Regions from separate parts of the Bradyrhizobium sp. CCBAU 45394 genome, predicted to be linked through region 2. Evidence: predicted binding sites of a transcription regulator. Region 2 holds the regulator's gene; each other region holds the start of a gene.
The links. Region 2 encodes HrcA, which represses chaperone genes, less so after heat shock. Its sites were predicted from a motif close to GTTAGCACTCNCNNNNNGNGAGTGCTAAC; they were not measured.

Region 1 (4,528 bases), on a different contig from region 2:
CGCCCGCGAGCTTGGCAAGACGCTCCTGCAGCTTCTCACGGTCGTAGTCCGAGGTGGTCTCCTCGATCTGCGCCTTGATTTGCGCCACGCGCGCTTCGATGTCGGCCTTCTTGCCGGCGCCGTTGACGATCGTGGTGTTCTCCTTGTCGATCATCACCTTCTTGGCGCGACCGAGCATATTGAGCGTGACGTTCTCGAGCTTGATGCCGAGGTCTTCCGAGATCGCCTGGCCGCCGGTTAGGATCGCGATGTCCTGGAGCATGGCCTTGCGGCGATCGCCGAAGCCCGGAGCCTTGACGGCCGCGACCTTCAGGCCGCCGCGGAGACGGTTGACGACGAGGGTGGCGAGCGCTTCGCCTTCGACGTCTTCGGCGATAATCACAAGCGGCTTGCCGCTCTGCACCACGGCTTCCAACAAGGGAAGTAGTTCATTCAACTGAGATAGCTTTTTCTCATTAATCAGGACGTAGGCATCATCCATTTCAACGCGCATCTTATCGGCGTTGGTGACGAAGTAGGGCGAGATATAGCCGCGGTCGAACTGCATGCCCTCGACAACTTCGAGTTCGGTCTCGAGCGACTTGGCTTCCTCAACGGTGATGACACCCTCGTTGCCGACCTTCTTCATGGCGTCGGAGATGAACTTGCCGATCTCCGCATCGCCATTGGCTGAAATCGTGCCGACCTGGGCGATTTCCTCGTTCGAGGTGACCTTCTTGGAGTTTTTGACGAGGTCGGCGACCACGGCTTCCACAGCCATGTCGATACCGCGCTTCAGATCCATCGGGTTCATGCCGGCGGCAACCGACTTGGCGCCTTCACGGACGATCGCAGCGGCGAGCACGGTCGCGGTGGTGGTGCCGTCGCCAGCCGCGTCTGCGGACTTGGAGGCGACTTCGCGCACCATCTGGGCGCCCATGTTCTCGAACTTGTCCTCGAGCTCGATCTCCTTGGCGACGGTGACGCCATCCTTGGTAATACGGGGAGCGCCGAACGACTTGTCGAGGACGACGTTGCGGCCCTTCGGTCCGAGCGTCACTTTTACCGCATTGTGGAGGATGTCGACACCGCGCAGCATGCGGTCGCGGGCATCGACTCCGAATTTGACTTCTTTTGCTGACATAGTGGGTTTCCCTGAGTTTTTGACTTGGTTTCACCCTTGATGAGGCGCTCGACAGGCGCTTGAGCGGTGGACTAGGCGGCCTTCTTCTTGGAAGACACGTCGGTGAGAACGCCCATGATGTCGCTCTGCTTCATGATCAACAGCTCCTGGGTGTCGATCTTGACTTCGGTGCCGGACCACTTGCCGAACAATACGCGGTCACCGACCCGGACGTCGATCGGGATCAGCTTGCCGGCTTCGTCACGACCGCCGGGGCCAACGGCGATGACTTCACCTTGGGAGGGTTTCTCCTTGACCGTGTCGGGAATGATGATGCCGCCAGCGGTCTTCTCTTCCGCGTCGATGCGCTTGACCACGACCCGGTCGTGAAGCGGACGGAATTTCATGCTCTCCTCCTATCTTCTAGTCGCTTTTTGAAATAGCAGTCGAAGCTAGCGAGTGCTGACCGCTCCGAAAATAAGCCGGCTTGGTCGGCAAACAAGACAAAGCCGCGAAGGATTTCGAAAATCCGTCGTCCTCACCGGTCCGCGGAGGGCCCATTCAGAGCCACCTAAAGGAGCCCCTGGAATCAAGTCTGGGCTGGTCGGAGGAAGCCGCTGAGGAAACTTTAGGCGGGCTTGTACCGTCTGCCCAGGTTGTTGTTTGGCTTTGCCATCCAAATGGCTAGCCGGGCAGGGTTGCGCGCGTCTGGATTAGCCTGTTCGGGTACAATGATGCCGCGTCCAACGGCAGTCTAGACCCGCGGCGGTACGCGGAGAGGCCGGCAAATCTTGTCCCTCTCGCCTACCCAGAGCACCTGGGATGCAGCGGAAAAGGAACTTTCTTTCTAGATTCTCTCCCTTCGCCAGTCCTGCTGCCAAACCCTGCTTGACTCTTCCAGCAAGGCCACGACGTACCTTATGAGCGTTGTCCTCGCGAGCGCCCTGCCTCTGCGTTCGTCACATAAGACGATCGATGATCCCAAGGAAGCGGTCGCAAGACGCCGCGAGACGCTTGTCAGGAGCTGTCGCGATGCCTAGCAGCAAACCGGATCGTGCGGAAGCTGCCTCCGCATACCAGGGCTATAGTGGAGCAGGCGCCAATCCGAACGACAGCATTTCCCTGGCGATGGAGAGGTCTGGTGTCCCGTCCGGCAATTGCATTAGCACCGCCAATCCAGCGATCGTTATGTCCTTGGCGCGTGGGCGAAGGGTCTTTAGCAACGCGTCGCCTCGCGCTGCATAGACACGCTTCGTACGTCGAAGATGCCGCATATAGTGGCCGTCACGCATGAATTTCGCAGTCGCGAGTTGCACAGACGGCCCAGGCGCCGGCGCGAGACACGCCGCGACCTCGGCGAACTGAGACGTCAGCGACGGAGAAGCGACCAGAAAGCCCAGCCGCAGGGTGGGGGTCAGAGTCTTGCTGAAAGATCCGATGTGAATGACGCGCCCGGCGCGATCGAGCGAGGCAAGTGCCGGTGTGGCCCGACCCTTCAGTTGAAGCTCGCTCAGATAGTCATCCTCGATCACCCACGCCCCTTTCTGAGCGGCCCAGTCGAGAAGGCGCAAGCGCCTCTCCAGCGACAACGTGCACCCGAGCGGCGCCTGCTGCCCTGGAGTTACAACAACCAGCGCCGCATCGGGCTCATGGTTCAGGCCATAACTGACATCAATGCCGTCCGCATCAACCGGGATTGGGGCGAGCGACAATCCTGCGAGCTCCAGGCCATGCCGGGTGATTGGGAAGCCTGGATCCTCCATCCAGACTCTTCTCCGTTCGAGGCCGAGCACACGGAGCGCCAGTCCCAAGCCGCTGCAGTAGCCGCCGGTGATGATGATCTGAGAAGCTGTACACTCGATACCGCGCGCGATAGCAAGATACGCCGCGATCTCCCGCCGTAGTTCCAGCTCACCACGAGCGTCCGGATATATCGCCGGCCCACTCATTTCCACGCGAATAGCGGACGAACGAATCCGGGCGACGAGCTTGGCGGGGAAAGTTTCATGCGCGGGCACGCCCATCTGGAAAATCGCCGGCCCCGCAGTGAGCTCCCGATACATCTCCATGAACGAGCCGGGATCGGCTGTTTCTTCCTGTCGAGCAGCAATGGAAGGACGATCCGCGACATGCGTTCCGGCCGCGCGGGAAGCGACGATGAGTTGAGCAGCGGACAGCTTTTCGTACGCCGATCGCACCGTGCCTCGAGCGACACCGAGTTGGGCTGCCAGGTCCTGCCAGGAGGGCAGACGCGCTCCCGGAGCGAGCACGCCGTTCTCGATGGCGGCCCTGATGCCTTTGCGGATCTGTTCGGCCAGGGGCGTCTTAGCAGATCGATCAAGCTCCAACCGCAGCGGCTTGGTCATGCCCCCTTGGTACACGATTTTTGTGCGTTCTTGGTGCTTTTTTCCGGACCAGAGCAGCCGCACCTATGCGGGATAAAGGAGAACACCACCATGAAAATACGATTCATCTTTGGCGCGGCTTTCGCTGCCGTTGCCATCGCCACTGCAACGCCTGCCGTCGCCCATGGCGGCGGCGAAACGGTCACGCCGCGCTTTCAACAGATGATCCCCAACATTCCCGGCAAGTCACTGAAGGCCATGATCGTCGACTATACGCCGGGCGGGGCGTCAGCTCCGCACATCCACGCCAAGTCGGCTTTCATCTTCGGCTACGTTCTGTCGGGAGAAATCGAGTCCCAGGTGAATGACGGACCCAGGCGGGTCTACCGCGCCGGCGAAAGTTTTTACGAGACGCCAGGCTCGCGCCATTCCATCAGCCGCAATGCCAGCAAGACCAGGCCAGCAAGGCTGCTCGCCGTGTTCGTCGTTGATACCGACGACAAGGAACTGACTACCCCGATCAAATAACACTTGTCATCAAGGAGCAAAAAATGAGCAAGCGTCTCGACTACAATCAGATTGCACCGACAGGCGTGAAAGCGCTCGGCGGCGTCTACGGTTACATAATGCAGAGCAACCTTCCACCCGCGCTGGTCGACCTGGTCTACCTGCGAATTTCACAGATCAACAACTGCGCGTATTGTCTCGACTCGCACACGCGCGACCTGCTCAAGAAGGGAGTGAAGATCGAAAAGCTGGCGCTGGTACAGGCGTGGAGGGAAGCCGGTAACCTCTTCGACGAGCGCGAGCGCGCCGCCCTTGCGTGGGCCGAAACGGTGACGCGCGTCGCAGAGACCAATGTGCCGGATGAAGCCTATCAGGCTGCCCGCGCTGTGTTCGGCGAGCGAGAACTTGTGGATCTGACGATCGCAGTTGGCTTGATGAACGCCTACAATCGTATTGCAATCAGCTTTCGGAACACGCCGCAGGCCGTACTCGGACAGTAAGCCTTGGAGGTGCCGGAACTCTTCTCCGCCGAGCTTCGTTCAGCCTCCAGATCACTTCTGCCTGCACGCTGATC
Region 2 (4,528 bases):
CGAACGAATAACGCTCGAACGAGCGGCGCGCGATGGCGACCGCGTCCAGCGCTTCGCGCGCGCTGTGCATGCGGCCGAGCGCCTTCAGCGAAGCATCGTCGAGCGCCTGCACGCCGAGCGAGACGCGGTTGACGCCGGCGGCGCGATAGCCGGCGAAGCGCGTGGCCTCGACGCTGGTCGGGTTCGCTTCCAGCGTGACTTCGACATCACGAGCGACCTGCCAGTGCTTGCCGATCGAATCGAGCACGGCGCCGACGGTCGCGGGCTGCATCAGCGACGGCGTGCCGCCGCCGAGGAAGATCGAGGTGACCTCGCGGCCGGGCGCGCGCTGCGCGGTCGTTTCGATCTCGCGCGCGAAGGCGGAGGCGAAGCGTGCTTCGTCGATTGCGGCATGGCGGACATGGCTGTTGAAGTCGCAATAGGGGCACTTCGACAGGCAGAACGGCCAGTGCACGTAGACGCCGAAGGCTTCGTTAGCGCGGCTCAAGGCAGATCTCCGCCAGTTTCACGAAGGCGCGGGCACGGTGCGACAGGGCAAGGCCGAGCGGCGGCAGGCCGTGCTTCTCGATGCTGGTCATCTCGCCGAAGGTGCGCGTGTGCCCGTCGGGCCGAAACATCGGATCATAGCCGAAGCCGGCGGTGCCGCGCGGCGGCCAGACCAGCGTGCCGTCGACGCGCGCCTCGACCTCTTCGAGATGATCGTCGGGCCAGGCGACGCAGAGCGCGGAGACGAAGTGCGCCTTGCGCTTGTCGGGCGCGGTCGCGCCGCGCTCCTGCAACAGGCGCTCGATCCGCGTCATCGCCGCGGTGAAGTCCTTGGTCGGTCCGGCCCAGCGCGCACTGTAGATGCCGGGCGCGCCGTCGAGCGCGTCGACCACGATGCCGGAATCATCGGCGAAGGACGGAAGCTTGGACGCGTGCGCGGCCGCGATCGCCTTGATCGCGGCGTTGCTGCGAAAATCGTTGCCGGTCTCGTCCGGCTCGGAAAGGCCGAGCTCGCCGGCCGACACCGCCTCGATGCCGTAAGGCGCCAAAAGCTCCTTCATCTCGGCGAGCTTGCCGGGATTGTGGGTGGCGATGACGAGCTTTCCGGTGATTCGGCGGTGCATGGGCCTATTGACTACGCGACGGCCAGTTTCTGCAAGTCCACGAGGCGCGCGATACCCTTCTGGGCCAGCGCCATCAGCGCCAGGAGCTCGTCTTGTGTGAACGGTTCGCGTTCCGCGGTGCCCTGCACCTCGATGATGCGGCCATCGCCGGTCATGACGAAATTGGCGTCGGTCTGGGCTTCCGAATCCTCGGCATAGTCGAGGTCGAGCACGGGCGTGCCGTTGTAGATGCCGCAGGAGATCGCGGCGACGTTGTCGCGCAGCACGTTGGCCTTGACCATGTTGCGCGCCTTCATCCAGTTGACGCAATCGGCGAGCGCGACCCAGGCGCCGGTGATCGAGGCCGTGCGCGTGCCGCCGTCGGCCTGGAGCACGTCGCAATCGACCGTGATCTGGCGCTCGCCGAGCGCTTCGAGATTGATGATGGTGCGAAGGGAGCGGCCAATCAGGCGCTGGATCTCGACGGTGCGGCCGCTCTGCTTGCCGGCGGAGGCCTCGCGGCGGGTGCGTTCCGAGGTCGCGCGCGGCAGCATGCCGTATTCCGCGGTGACCCAGCCGCGGCCCTGGCCCTTCAGCCACGGCGGCAGGCGGTCCTCCAGCGTGGCGGTGACCAGCACATGGGTGTCGCCGAATTTCACCAGGCAGGAGCCTTCCGCATATTTGACCACGCCGCGCTCCAGCGTCACGGGGCGCAATTCGTCGGGCGCACGGCGGCTTGGCCGCATGGGAAATCCTCCAAAACTCACGGGAATAGGCTGTTCGCGGTGCTTGTAGGTGGGGTGAGGGTGAGCGGCAAGGCCTTTTCGGTCCCCAAGCAACTTGTCGAGCAAGTGCAAAACCACGCTTGTCAGGGACCTCCCGGATGGCCAAATTGTAAGCATCTGAGAGGAGTTGCTGTCTGTGGCCCATCACGATCCGATCCATCTGATCGCGCCGCGCGCAGGGCTCGCCCAGCTGAATGAGCGGTCCCGCGACATCTTTCGTCAAATTGTCGAAAGCTATCTCGCAACCGGCGAGCCGGTGGGCTCACGCAATATTTCACGGCTGATCGCGATGCCGCTGTCGCCGGCCTCGGTTCGCAACGTCATGGCCGATCTGGAACAGCTTGGCCTGATCTATGCCCCGCATACGTCCGCCGGCCGGCTGCCGACGGAACTCGGCCTGCGCTTCTTCGTCGACGCCTTGATGCAGGTGGGCGACCTCAATGACGCTGAGCGGCAGTCGATCCAGAGCCAGCTCACCTCCGTCGGTCAGGCGCAGTCGGTCGAGGCGGCGCTGGACCAGGCGCTGACGCGGCTGTCGGGCCTGACCCGCGCCGCCGCGGTGGTGCTGACGCCGAAATCCAACGCGCGGCTGAAACACATCGAATTCGTCCGGCTGGAACCGGAAAAAGCGCTGGTGATCCTGGTCGGCGAGGACGGCCAGGTCGAAAACCGCGTGCTGACGCTGCCACCCGGAGTTCCCTCCTCGGCGATCACCGAGGCCGGCAATTTCCTCAATTCGCGGATTCGCGGCCGGACCCTGGCCGAAGCGCGGCTCGAGCTCGAAACCGCGCTCGGGGAGGCCCGTGCCGAGCTCGATCAGCTGACGCAGAAGGTGATTTCGGCCGGGATCGCCAGCTGGTCCGGCGGCGAGAACGAGGACCGCCAGCTCATCGTCCGCGGCCACGCCAATCTGCTGGAAGATTTGCACGCGCTGGAGGATCTGGAGCGGGTCCGCCTCTTGTTCGACGACCTCGAGACCAAGCGCGGCGTCATCGACCTGCTCGGCCGGGCCGAGACCGCGGAAGGCGTGAGGATTTTCATCGGTTCGGAGAACAAGCTGTTTTCCTTGTCGGGCTCCTCGACCATCATCTCGCCGTATCGGGATGCCGCCGGCCACATCGTCGGCGTTCTGGGTGTGATCGGGCCGACACGGCTGAATTATGCCCGTGTGATCCCGACCGTGGACTACGCCGCCCGGATCGTCAGCCGCCTTCTGGGGGGCTGACCGGCGGCTGAGGCGATCACGGGCGCTTGATTTTCGGCGTCCGAAGCACGATATCCGGGCCAGAAAAATCCCTGAGACAAATTCGAAAAGAGAGCCGATGACCGATCGAGACCGGCAACCCGAAGACACGACCGCGCCGACCGGCGAGCCCGTGGTGTCGAAGCCCTACATCATGCCCGACGATCCCGAGCCGGGCTCGGTCGAGCTGTTGCAGAAGGAAGCCGCCGAGGCGCGCGACCGTATGCTGCGGACGCTGGCGGAGATGGAAAATCTGCGCAAGCGCACCACCAAGGAGGTCGCCGACGCCCGTCTCTACGGCATCACCGGCTTTGCCCGCGACGTGCTCGACATCGCCGACAATCTCCAGCGCGCGCTCGACGCGGTTCCCGCCGAGGCCCGCGCCGCGGCCGATCCCGGCCTGACCTCGCTGATCGAGGGCGTCGAGCTCACCGAGCGCTCGCTGCTCAACGCGCTGGAAAAGCACGGCGTGAAGAAGTTCGATCCGCAGGGTCAGAAGTTCGACCCGAACTTCCAGCAGGCGATGTTCGAAGTGCCTGATGCGTCGGTGCCCGCCGGTACGGTCGTGCAGGTCATGCAGGCCGGCTACACCATCGGCGAGCGCGTGCTGCGTCCGGCCCTCGTTGGGGTCGCCAAGGGCGGCGCGAAGGCTGCGTCCGCCGCCAACACCAACGAGCCGAACAGCGCGGCGAACTGAGTTCTGACGTCATTCCGGGGCGATGCGAAGCATCGAACCCGGAATCTCGAGATTCCGGGTTCGGCTCTTCGAGCCGCCCCGGAACGACTGATGGCTGGTCTTACGCGCTCGCCGCGATATCCGCAGACTGAATCCGCTTCACGCCGGCCTTGGCCATGTCGGCCCAGGCTTTTGCCAGCGAGCCCTGCGTGTCGATGCCGCGGCAGGCGTCTTCCACGACATAGACTTCGAAGCCCGCCTTGCGCGCGTCGAGCGCGGTCCAGGCGACGCAGAAATCTGTCGCGAGGCCAGCGACGAAGACGCGCTTGATCTTGCGGCCCTTCAAATAGCCGGCGAGGCCGGTCGAGGTCTTGCCGTCGGCTTCGAGGAAGGCCGAGTAGCTGTCGACGTCCTTGTGAAAACCCTTGCGGATGATGAGCTCGGCGTGCGGGATTGCGAGGTCCTTCGACAGCGAAGCGCCGTCAGTGCCCTGCACGCAATGGTCGGGCCACAGCACCTGCTTGCCGTAAGGCAGGTCGATGGTCTCGAACGGCTTCTTGCCGGAGTGTACCGACGCAAACGAAACGTGGCCGGGCGTGTGCCAGTCCTGCGTCATCACCACATTCGAAAACGCTTTCGAGATCTTGTTGATGACGGGCACCACCTGCTCGCCTTCCTTCACCGCGAGGCTGCCGCCCGGCAGGAAGCAGTTCTGCACGTCGATCACGAGCAGCGC
Region 3 (4,528 bases), on a different contig from region 2:
TCGATATCCTGATCGATCTATCCGGCCACACCAAAGGAAACCGCCTCGGCGTGTTTGCGCGCAAGCCGGCGCCGATCCAGGCCCATGGCTGGGGTCACGGCACCGGCACCGGGCTGCCGACGATCGATTATCTGTTCTCCGACCCGGTCGCGATTCCTGCCGCGGTCCGGCATCTGTTTGCGGAAACCGTTGTCGACCTGCCGTGCTTTGTGACGCTGGAGCCGCTGCCGATCGAGCTTGCGCGGGCCTCAACGCCGGCGATCTCGAACGGCTTCGTCACATTCGGTGTCTTCAACCGCATCAGCAAGATTTCGGACCAGGCCGCGCAGGCCTGGTCCCGGATTCTCGAGCGGGTGCCGGGGTCACGACTGCTGATCAAGGATGTTGCGCTGGACGATCAACTGGTCCGCGACAATCTGCTGGCGAGGCTTGCAACTTGCGGAGTGCCGGCCGAACGCGTCGATCTGCTCGGAACCACCTTGCGAGTCGATCATCTGGCATCGTTCAATCGCGTCGATATTGCCCTCGACCCGTTCCCGCAGAATGGCGGCGTCAGCACGTTGGAAGCCTTGCAGATGGGCGTGCCCGTGGTGGCGAAGCTCGGGAACAGTCTGCCCAGCCGTGCCGCCGGCTCCATCCTCACCGCGCTTGGCCTGCCGGACTGGGTTACGGACAGCGAGGAGGCATATGTCGACATCGCGGTGAGCCGCGCGACTGAGATCGACGACCTCGACAAATTGCGCCGCGAGTTGCCCGGACAGGTCAGGGCTGCGCCCGCCTGCAACCCGGTCGCCTACGCGCAAGCGGCGGACGAGGCCTATCGCGCGATGTGGAAGCGCTATTGCAGCAGCGACGCCTGATCGCTGCGTCAATGCAGCCTGAACACGCCGTCCACCGCACGTAGCTCGGCCGGCTTGATCAGCTTGGAATGCGCGACGGTGACCGAATAGAGGGGACCGTCGAGCTTTTGCTGCCAGAACGCCAGGAAATCGGTCAGCGCCGGGAATTTCGGGAAGAGATCGTAGTTCTGCCAGACATAGGTCTGAAGCAGCGAAGGATGATCCGGCATCCGATAGAGAATTTCAGCCGTCGTCAGCCCGTAACCCAGCACCTGTTTCCGGAAGTCGTCGGAAACAACCCCAACCCGCGAGACCATGCCAACCTCCTTTGCAGGAGCGCATTCAGGGGGTGGCTTGATCCGGTACGCTGCTTACGAGCCACCCGGTGGAGATGCGCTCACATGAGAGAAATGTGACGCAAACTGACAACCCATCTCAAGCCCAAAAGTTTAACAAGCTGTTGAAATTCAATGCGTTAGCAGCAGAGACGGCTCCGTGCTAATACGGTCCGGCGGACGGTTAACGATGGGAAAGAGATTCTGGCAGCCGGGCCTTCCGAGTGCTTATTTTTCTGCTAGAAGCCCTTGCCCCCGCAAAATTCCTGTCCTATTTCAGCCTCACCCGTGCTAGCACTCGCGGGCACAGACTGCTAACAATCTGAAATCATCAACCCGAGCAATTGCTTAGGAGGACTGCATGAAATTCCGTCCGCTTCACGACCGCGTCGTGGTCAAGCGCATCGACGCAGAAGAGAAGACCGCTGGCGGCATCATCATTCCCGACACTGCCAAGGAAAAGCCCTCCCAGGGCGAAGTCGTCGCCGTCGGCCCCGGTGGCCGCGACGAAGCCGGCAAGCTGATCCCGATCGACCTGAAGGTCGGCGACCGCGTGCTGTTCGGCAAGTGGTCCGGCACCGAGGTCAAGATCGACAGCGTCGATCTCTTGATCATGAAGGAAAGCGACATCATGGGCGTCCTCGACGTCCCCGCTTCCAAGAAGAAGGCGGCCTAAGAGCCCCCTCTCGCCCCCAGCCAACCTCAAGGAAAAATCCAGATGGCAGCTAAAGAAGTCAAATTCTCGGTTGATGCGCGCGACAAGATGCTGCGCGGCGTCGACATTCTCGCCAACGCGGTGAAGGTCACGCTCGGTCCGAAGGGCCGCAACGTCGTGCTCGACAAGTCGTTCGGCGCTCCCCGCATCACCAAGGACGGCGTCACCGTCGCCAAGGAGATCGAGCTCGAGGACAAGTTCGAGAACATGGGCGCGCAGATGGTGCGCGAAGTCGCCTCCAAGTCCGCTGATGCGGCCGGCGACGGCACCACCACCGCGACCGTGCTCGCCCAGGCGATCGTGCGCGAAGGCGCCAAGTCGGTTGCCGCCGGCATGAACCCGATGGACCTCAAGCGCGGTATCGACCTCGCGGTCGAAGCCGTCGTTGCGGACCTCGTCAAAAACTCCAAGAAGGTCACCTCGAACGACGAGATCGCCCAGGTCGGCACCATCTCGGCCAACGGCGACGCGGAGATCGGCAAGTTCCTGGCCGACGCCATGAAGAAGGTCGGCAACGAGGGTGTCATCACCGTCGAGGAAGCCAAGTCGCTCGAGACCGAGCTCGACGTCGTCGAGGGTATGCAGTTCGACCGCGGCTACATCTCGCCCTACTTCGTCACCAACGCCGACAAGATGCGCGTTGAGATGGACGACGCCTACATCCTCATCAACGAGAAGAAGCTCTCCTCGCTGAACGAGCTGCTGCCGCTGCTCGAGGCCGTGGTGCAGACCGGCAAGCCGCTGGTCATCGTCGCCGAGGACGTCGAGGGTGAAGCCCTCGCGACCCTGGTCGTGAACCGTCTGCGCGGTGGTCTGAAGGTCGCGGCCGTCAAGGCTCCGGGCTTCGGCGATCGCCGCAAGGCCATGCTGCAGGACATCGCGATCCTGACCGGCGGCCAGGCGATCTCGGAAGATCTCGGCATCAAGCTCGAGAACGTCACGCTCAACATGCTCGGTCGCGCCAAGAAGGTGATGATCGACAAGGAGAACACCACGATCGTCAACGGCGCCGGCAAGAAGGCCGACATCGAGGCGCGCGTGTCCCAGATCAAGGCGCAGATCGAGGAAACCACCTCGGATTACGACCGTGAGAAGCTCCAGGAGCGTCTCGCCAAGCTCGCTGGCGGCGTCGCGGTGATCCGCGTCGGCGGCGCGACCGAGGTCGAGGTGAAGGAGCGCAAGGATCGCGTTGATGACGCGATGCACGCGACCCGCGCGGCTGTGGAAGAAGGCATCGTCCCGGGCGGCGGCGTCGCTCTGCTCCGTGCTTCCGAGCAGCTCAAGGGCTTGCGCACCAAGAACGACGACCAGAAGACCGGCGTCGAGATCGTGCGCAAGGCGCTGTCGGCTCCCGCTCGCCAGATCGCGATCAACGCCGGTGAAGACGGCTCGGTGATCGTCGGCAAGATCCTGGAGAACAAGACGTACGCTTACGGCTTCGACTCCCAGACCGGCGAGTACGTCAACCTGGTCACCAAGGGCATCATCGACCCGACCAAGGTGGTCCGCACCGCGATCCAGAACGCAGCCTCGGTTGCGGCCCTGCTGATCACCACGGAAGCGATGGTCGCCGAGCTGCCCAAGAAGGGCGGCGCCGGCCCCGCGATGCCTCCGGGCGGCGGCATGGGCGGCATGGACTTCTAAGCGACGAAGTCGTCCCTGACGCGGTGCAGCGCAAAGCGGTGCACCACAGATCCGGGATCTCGCTCTACAAATACGAAGCCCCGGCAGCGATGCCGGGGTTTTTGTTTGTGGCGCAACTCTCCCCACCTCGTCATTCCGGGGCGCGCGAAGCGCGAGCCCGGAATCCATAACCACGAACCTGAGTTGGCTATCCCAGGATAGAGATCATCCCAATTCGGGTTCTGCTCCTCGATCAAGCGCGTCTTCCAATCCCGACGCCCACTTCTTGAGCTCCTTCTCGCGTGCGATGGCGCTCGCGGGGTCGTCGTAGATCTCGAACAAAACGAGCTTGTCGATGCCATACTTCGTCGTGACGCCGGGGACGGCTTTGCTCCTTGTGCTCGTAGACACGGCGCACGAGATCATTGGTCACGCCAATGTAGAGCGTGCCGTGCTCCTGCTCGCGAGGATGTAGACGTAGTAGGCCATTCCATCCGCCTGGGGTTATGGATTCCGGGCTCGGCGCTTTGCGCCGCCCCGGAATGACCAAAGCTACCACACCTTCCCCATCCGCTCGCCTCGCAAGCGGCCGTCGGCGTCGAGCGACCAGAATATCCGCGTCACCTTGCCGACGAGATGGTCCATCGGGACGAAGCCCATCGCCGATATCATGCGGCTGTCGGTGGAGTTGTCTCTGTTATCGCCGAGCGCGAAGAAATGGCCCGGCGGCACCGTGTAGACGCTGGTGTTGTCGAGGTAGCCATTGTCGACGCAATCGTAGGTCACATAGCTCGCGCCGTTCGGCAGCGTCTCGCGCCAGCGCTTGATCTTCGTGCCGTCGTCGGTCCCGCAGACGGCCCCGCCCGCCACGCTCGCCAGCGCGACGCGGGTCACCGGCCTGTCGTTGAGGACGAGTTGCCCACCGCGCATCTGGACCCGGTCGCCCGGCAGCGCCACCACACGCTTGACGTAGTCCACCGAGGCGTCCTTCGCCGTGCGAAACACGACGACGTCGC
Region 4 (4,528 bases), on a different contig from region 2:
TCCTGGAGCTTCTCGCGGTCGTAGTCCGAGGTGGTCTCCTCGATTTGCGCCTTGATCTGGCCGACGCGGGCCTCGATGTCGGGCTTCTTGCCGGCACCGTTGACGATCGTGGTGTTCTCCTTGTCGATCACCACCTTCTTGGCGCGGCCGAGCATCTTCACCGTGACGTTCTCGAGCTTGATGCCGAGCTCTTCGGAGATGAGCTGGCCGCCGGTGAGGATCGCGAGATCCTCGAGCATGGCCTTGCGGCGGTCACCGAAGCCCGGCGCCTTGACGGCGGCGACCTTGAGGCCGCCGCGCAGGCGGTTGACGACCAGGGTGGCCAGCGCCTCGCCCTCGACGTCCTCGGCGATGATCACGAGCGGCTTGCCGGACTGCACCACGGCTTCGAGCACCGGCAGCATGGCCTGGAGGCCCGAGAGCTTCTTCTCGTGCAGGAGGATGTAGGCGTCCTCGAGCTCGGCGGTCATCTTCTCGGCGTTGGTGACGAAGTAGGGGCTGAGATAGCCGCGGTCGAACTTCATGCCCTCGACGATGTCGACCTCGGTGTCGAGCGACTTGTTCTCCTCGACGGTGATGACGCCCTCGTTACCGACCTTCTGCATCGCCTGCGCGATCATCTTGCCGATGGCGGCATCGCCGTTGGCCGAGATGGTGCCGACCTGGGCGACCTCGGAGGAGGAAGCGACCGGCTTGGCGCGCTTCTCGATGTCCTTGATGACGGCCGCAACTGCGATGTCGATGCCGCGCTTGAGGTCCATCGGGTTCATGCCGGCGGCAACCGCCTTGGCGCCTTCGCGCACGATGGCCTGGGCCAGCACGGTCGCGGTGGTGGTGCCGTCGCCGGCGAGGTCGTTGGTCTTGGAAGCGACCTCACGCACCATCTGGGCGCCCATGTTCTCGAACTTGTCCTCGAGCTCGATCTCCTTGGCGACGGTGACGCCGTCCTTGGTGATGCGAGGCGCGCCGAAGCTCTTTTCGATGACGACGTTGCGGCCCTTCGGGCCGAGCGTCACCTTGACGGCGTTGGCGAGAATGTCGACGCCGCGCAGCATGCGTTCGCGCGCGTCTCCGGAAAACTTGACGTCTTTGGCAGCCATTTCTGCAATCCCTCGTGTTTCGTGCTGTGTCTTGTTTCGTGCTGCGTCTTGCCGCTTTGCCGGCCGCATCGATTCCGTGATCCGCAGGTCGAACCCGGCGGAAGGATGGATGCCCGGATCATGCGATCCGGGCATGACATTCAGCGGCCGTTCAGGCTGATGGCCTTAGGCCATCACGCCCATGATGTCCGACTCCTTCATGATCAGGAGCTCTTCGTTGTCGATCTTGACCTCGGTGCCCGACCACTTGCCGAACAGCACGCGGTCTCCGACCTTGAGGTCGATCGGGATCAGCTTGCCGGTCTCGTCACGGCCGCCGGGGCCGACGGCGACGACCTCGCCCTGGGAGGGCTTTTCCTTGGCGGTGTCCGGAATGATGATGCCGCCCTTGGTCTTTTCCTCGGCGTCGATACGTTTGACCACGACACGGTCATGCAGCGGACGAAATTTGGATTTAGCCATGACGTTTCCCTTTGGAGGCTCGCTTCGGAAGTAGTGGAAGTGGGTGGGGCGGCGCTTCCGTCCACCCTCGTCCCGAGGATCGAACGGCGCGCTTAGCAATCGGGCTTTCCGAGTGCTAATAGTGCGCCCGGAAATATGGCTTGGCCGCGATCCTGTCAAGCAAAGGTGGTTAAGCGATTGGTGAGGCGGATATAGGATGGTGGCATTGGAAACGTGTTCGGGGCGCCGGCGTATCAAACGACGTCATTGCTCCGGTGGCGGTTTTGCGCTTGGCTGCAGGAGGGGTGCGGCCATGGTCTTGTTCGGGGGAATGCCATGATCAGTTCAGCTCGCGCGCGCAAGGTTGCCAATCTGGCAGCCGCATCTGGCCTGGCGTTGCTGCTTGGCGCCTGCGGCGGCGGCATGAGCCTGCCGTCCTTCTCGTCTTCGTCCCCGCCGCCCGAGGCAGAGCCCGGTACCGGCCCGGAAATGCCGGCGAGCATCCGCGCCGACGAGATCGTCGGCCGCTGGGGTCTCGCCTCGTTCCAGAACCCGGCCGACCGCGCCCGCACCGAGGCCGCCGCGCGGTCCCAGTGCAAGAATCCTTACGTGATCGGCGCCGGCACCTCCGGCGGCGTGGTCATGCATCTGGCCGACCAGGCGACACCGCAGGAATTGCGGCTGAAGGGCTCGCCCAGCGGCAAGAACTATATCGGGCCGGCCGGTCCGACCCCCGGCGAGCAGGACCGCGAGATCGTGTCCTTCGACGGTCGCGTCCTGATCACCCGCTTCATCGACAAGGACGCCGCCACCCGCTACGGCAACATGGTCTACGTCCGCTGCGCCCCGAGGGCGTGATGTTCTTCCCGTCATTCCGGGGCGATGCGAAAGTATCGAACTATGGTGCGCAATTGCGCACCTGAGAATCTCGAGATTCCGGGTTCGGTCCTGCGGGCCGCCCCGGAATGACAGCGTGAGATAAATCCCAAAAACAAAAACGCCGGCTCGCGCCGGCGTTTTGCTTCTTCTCTATGCCGCGTCCGTTCAGTCGAACAGCGCGTCGATGTCGTCCTGCGAGGCGTGGCCGACGTCGCCGGCGAGCTTCGGACCGTTGAGGAGTTTTTCGTCCTCGCTGCGGGTGTCGGCCGGCGCCGGCACATGGGCCTTGATCGCGTCGACGCCGCCCCAGATCTCCATCATCGCGTTGATGTGCTGCTCGATGAACTTCATCGTGGTCATGACCTTGCTGATGCGCTGGCCGGTCAGGTCCTGGAAGTTGCAGGCCTCGAAGATCGAGATGACGCGTTCCTGGATGTCGTCGGCGAGCCGCTTCTGCTGGTCGGCCGATTGCACCTTGGACATCGCGCTGGCCGCCTGGTCGATCGACTCGGCGGCTTCCAGGATCTGCTGGGTCGCCTGTTCGGTGCCGCCGACGACCGCGCCGAGTTCGCCATTGACCTTGGCCATCTCGCCGCCGTCGAAGCTCTTGCCGTGCAGCGTCGCGATTTCGCGCTTGGTGCGGTCGATGGCGTCGTGGATGAGGTCGAGCTCGACCTTCAGCTTCTCGCACTGCTCGATCTGCGCCCGGTAGGTGTCGAGCATGGTGCGCGTCTCGGCAAGCTCATGGGCCGTGGAAGCGTCGATCGCCGCCATCGCCGCGCTGGCGGACAGCGGGGCAGCGGTGCCCTTCGCCATCTGTGCGCGGATCGCGCGCAGCTCCGCCATGATCTCGCTATGCATCGGCGCAGCCTCCTCAATCATTTCGGGGCTGGGCATCTCGCCGACAATAGCCTCTTCGACACGAAAACGTTTGCGGTGAATAGCCATCAGAAACTCCCCCCACCTCACTCACGCGTCTTTGTAGGCAGAAGCAATTTAACACGAGGTTCACGACCGGAACTGTTGCGCGGCCGCGCGCGACGACGCGAGAAGAAGCGATTAACCATGAGCATGAGGCGTTCATCGAAAATAAACGCTGATCGCCAAATTGGGCTCTCGCTCGCGACGTGGTGAATCAAAACGGCGTTTCCGTTTACCAAACGAAACGCCTTTTGCTCTTTATTGACCACGTCGCGGACGCCGATCAGCCATCAGCTCTGCACGACGCATGTGATCTAGACGAAACAGTACAGAGTACGTCGATGTTCAAGAAAATGTCTGTCGCGCTGCTCGGCAGCGCTTGCACCCTCGTTGCCGGCGCAACCAGCGCCAGCGCCTTCGACAATACCGTGCCGAACGATCCGCCCGCGGTGCTTTATCAGCCGCAAGTGCCGCCGGCGCCGGTGCGCGTCGCCTCCAATGCGAACATGGGCGGCGGCTTCATCGAGTTCCTGTTCGGCGATGGGCCCGGCCGCGGTCCGGCCTACGCGCCGCCGGTGTACCAGCAGCAGCCGGGCTACAACGATCCGCGCCGCCTGCCGCCGATGGGCGAACCGCAGATGCAGGGTGGATATCAGCAAGGCGCAGGTCTCCAGCAGGAGGCGGTCGATCCGCGCCAGCGTCAATTCGATCCGAAGTTCGAGAAACAACTCGTTGACTATAGCGGCAAGGAAAGTGCCGGCACGATCGTGGTCGATACGCCGAACAAGTTCCTCTATCTCGTCGAGGGCAACGGCCGGGCGATGCGCTACGGCATCGGCGTCGGCCGTCCCGGCTTCACCTGGTCCGGCGTCAAGGCGATCACGGCCAAGCGCGAATGGCCGGACTGGACCCCGCCGGCGGAGATGATCGCGCGCCGCCCCGACCTGCCCAGGCACATGGAAGGCGGTCCGGAAAACCCGCTCGGCGCGCGCGCGATGTATCTCGGCTCCACGCTCTACCGCATCCATGGCTCCAACGAGCCCTGGACCATCGGCACCAACGTCTCGTCCGGCTGCATCCGCATGCGCAACGAGGATGTCATCGACCTCTACGGCCGCGTCAATGTCGGCACCAGGGTCGTGGTGATGTGAGGTCCGAGCTCCGAAATGAAAACGGCCGCCCCATCG

Region 1: a site for HrcA is predicted at 1,541-1,569, ahead of WN73_RS16705 (co-chaperone GroES). Genes of this name have one in related genera too.
Region 3: a site for HrcA is predicted at 1,465-1,493, ahead of WN73_RS05175 (co-chaperone GroES). Genes of this name have one in related genera too.
Region 4: a site for HrcA is predicted at 1,654-1,682, ahead of WN73_RS24860 (co-chaperone GroES). Genes of this name have one in related genera too.

Annotation. Positions count from the first base shown of each region.
Region 1 is NZ_LBIX01000154.1:15,816-20,343, forward strand. It holds gene groL (chaperonin GroEL) at 1-1,123, opposite strand, end outside; gene WN73_RS16705 (co-chaperone GroES) at 1,195-1,509, opposite strand; partial or broken gene pdxR (MocR-like pyridoxine biosynthesis transcription factor PdxR) at 2,062-3,468, opposite strand; gene WN73_RS16715 (cupin domain-containing protein) at 3,559-3,975, shown strand; gene WN73_RS16720 (carboxymuconolactone decarboxylase family protein) at 3,999-4,454, shown strand.
Region 2 is NZ_LBIX01000171.1:189,035-193,562, reverse strand. It holds gene hemW (radical SAM family heme chaperone HemW) at 1-487, opposite strand, end outside; gene rdgB (RdgB/HAM1 family non-canonical purine NTP pyrophosphatase) at 474-1,109, opposite strand; gene rph (ribonuclease PH) at 1,121-1,834, opposite strand; gene hrcA (heat-inducible transcriptional repressor HrcA) at 2,010-3,098, shown strand; gene grpE (nucleotide exchange factor GrpE) at 3,196-3,813, shown strand; gene pncA (bifunctional nicotinamidase/pyrazinamidase) at 3,914-4,528, opposite strand, start outside.
Region 3 is NZ_LBIX01000008.1:195,326-199,853, forward strand. It holds gene WN73_RS05165 (O-linked N-acetylglucosamine transferase, SPINDLY family protein) at 1-860, shown strand, start outside; gene WN73_RS05170 (usg protein) at 869-1,156, opposite strand; gene WN73_RS05175 (co-chaperone GroES) at 1,536-1,850, shown strand; gene groL (chaperonin GroEL) at 1,893-3,533, shown strand; partial or broken gene WN73_RS05185 (GIY-YIG nuclease family protein) at 3,716-4,001, opposite strand; gene lepB (signal peptidase I) at 4,065-4,528, opposite strand, start outside.
Region 4 is NZ_LBIX01000167.1:160,487-165,014, reverse strand. It holds gene groL (chaperonin GroEL) at 1-1,100, opposite strand, end outside; gene WN73_RS24860 (co-chaperone GroES) at 1,266-1,562, opposite strand; gene WN73_RS24855 (hypothetical protein) at 1,878-2,399, shown strand; gene WN73_RS24850 (protein phosphatase CheZ) at 2,586-3,368, opposite strand; gene WN73_RS24845 (L,D-transpeptidase family protein) at 3,683-4,492, shown strand.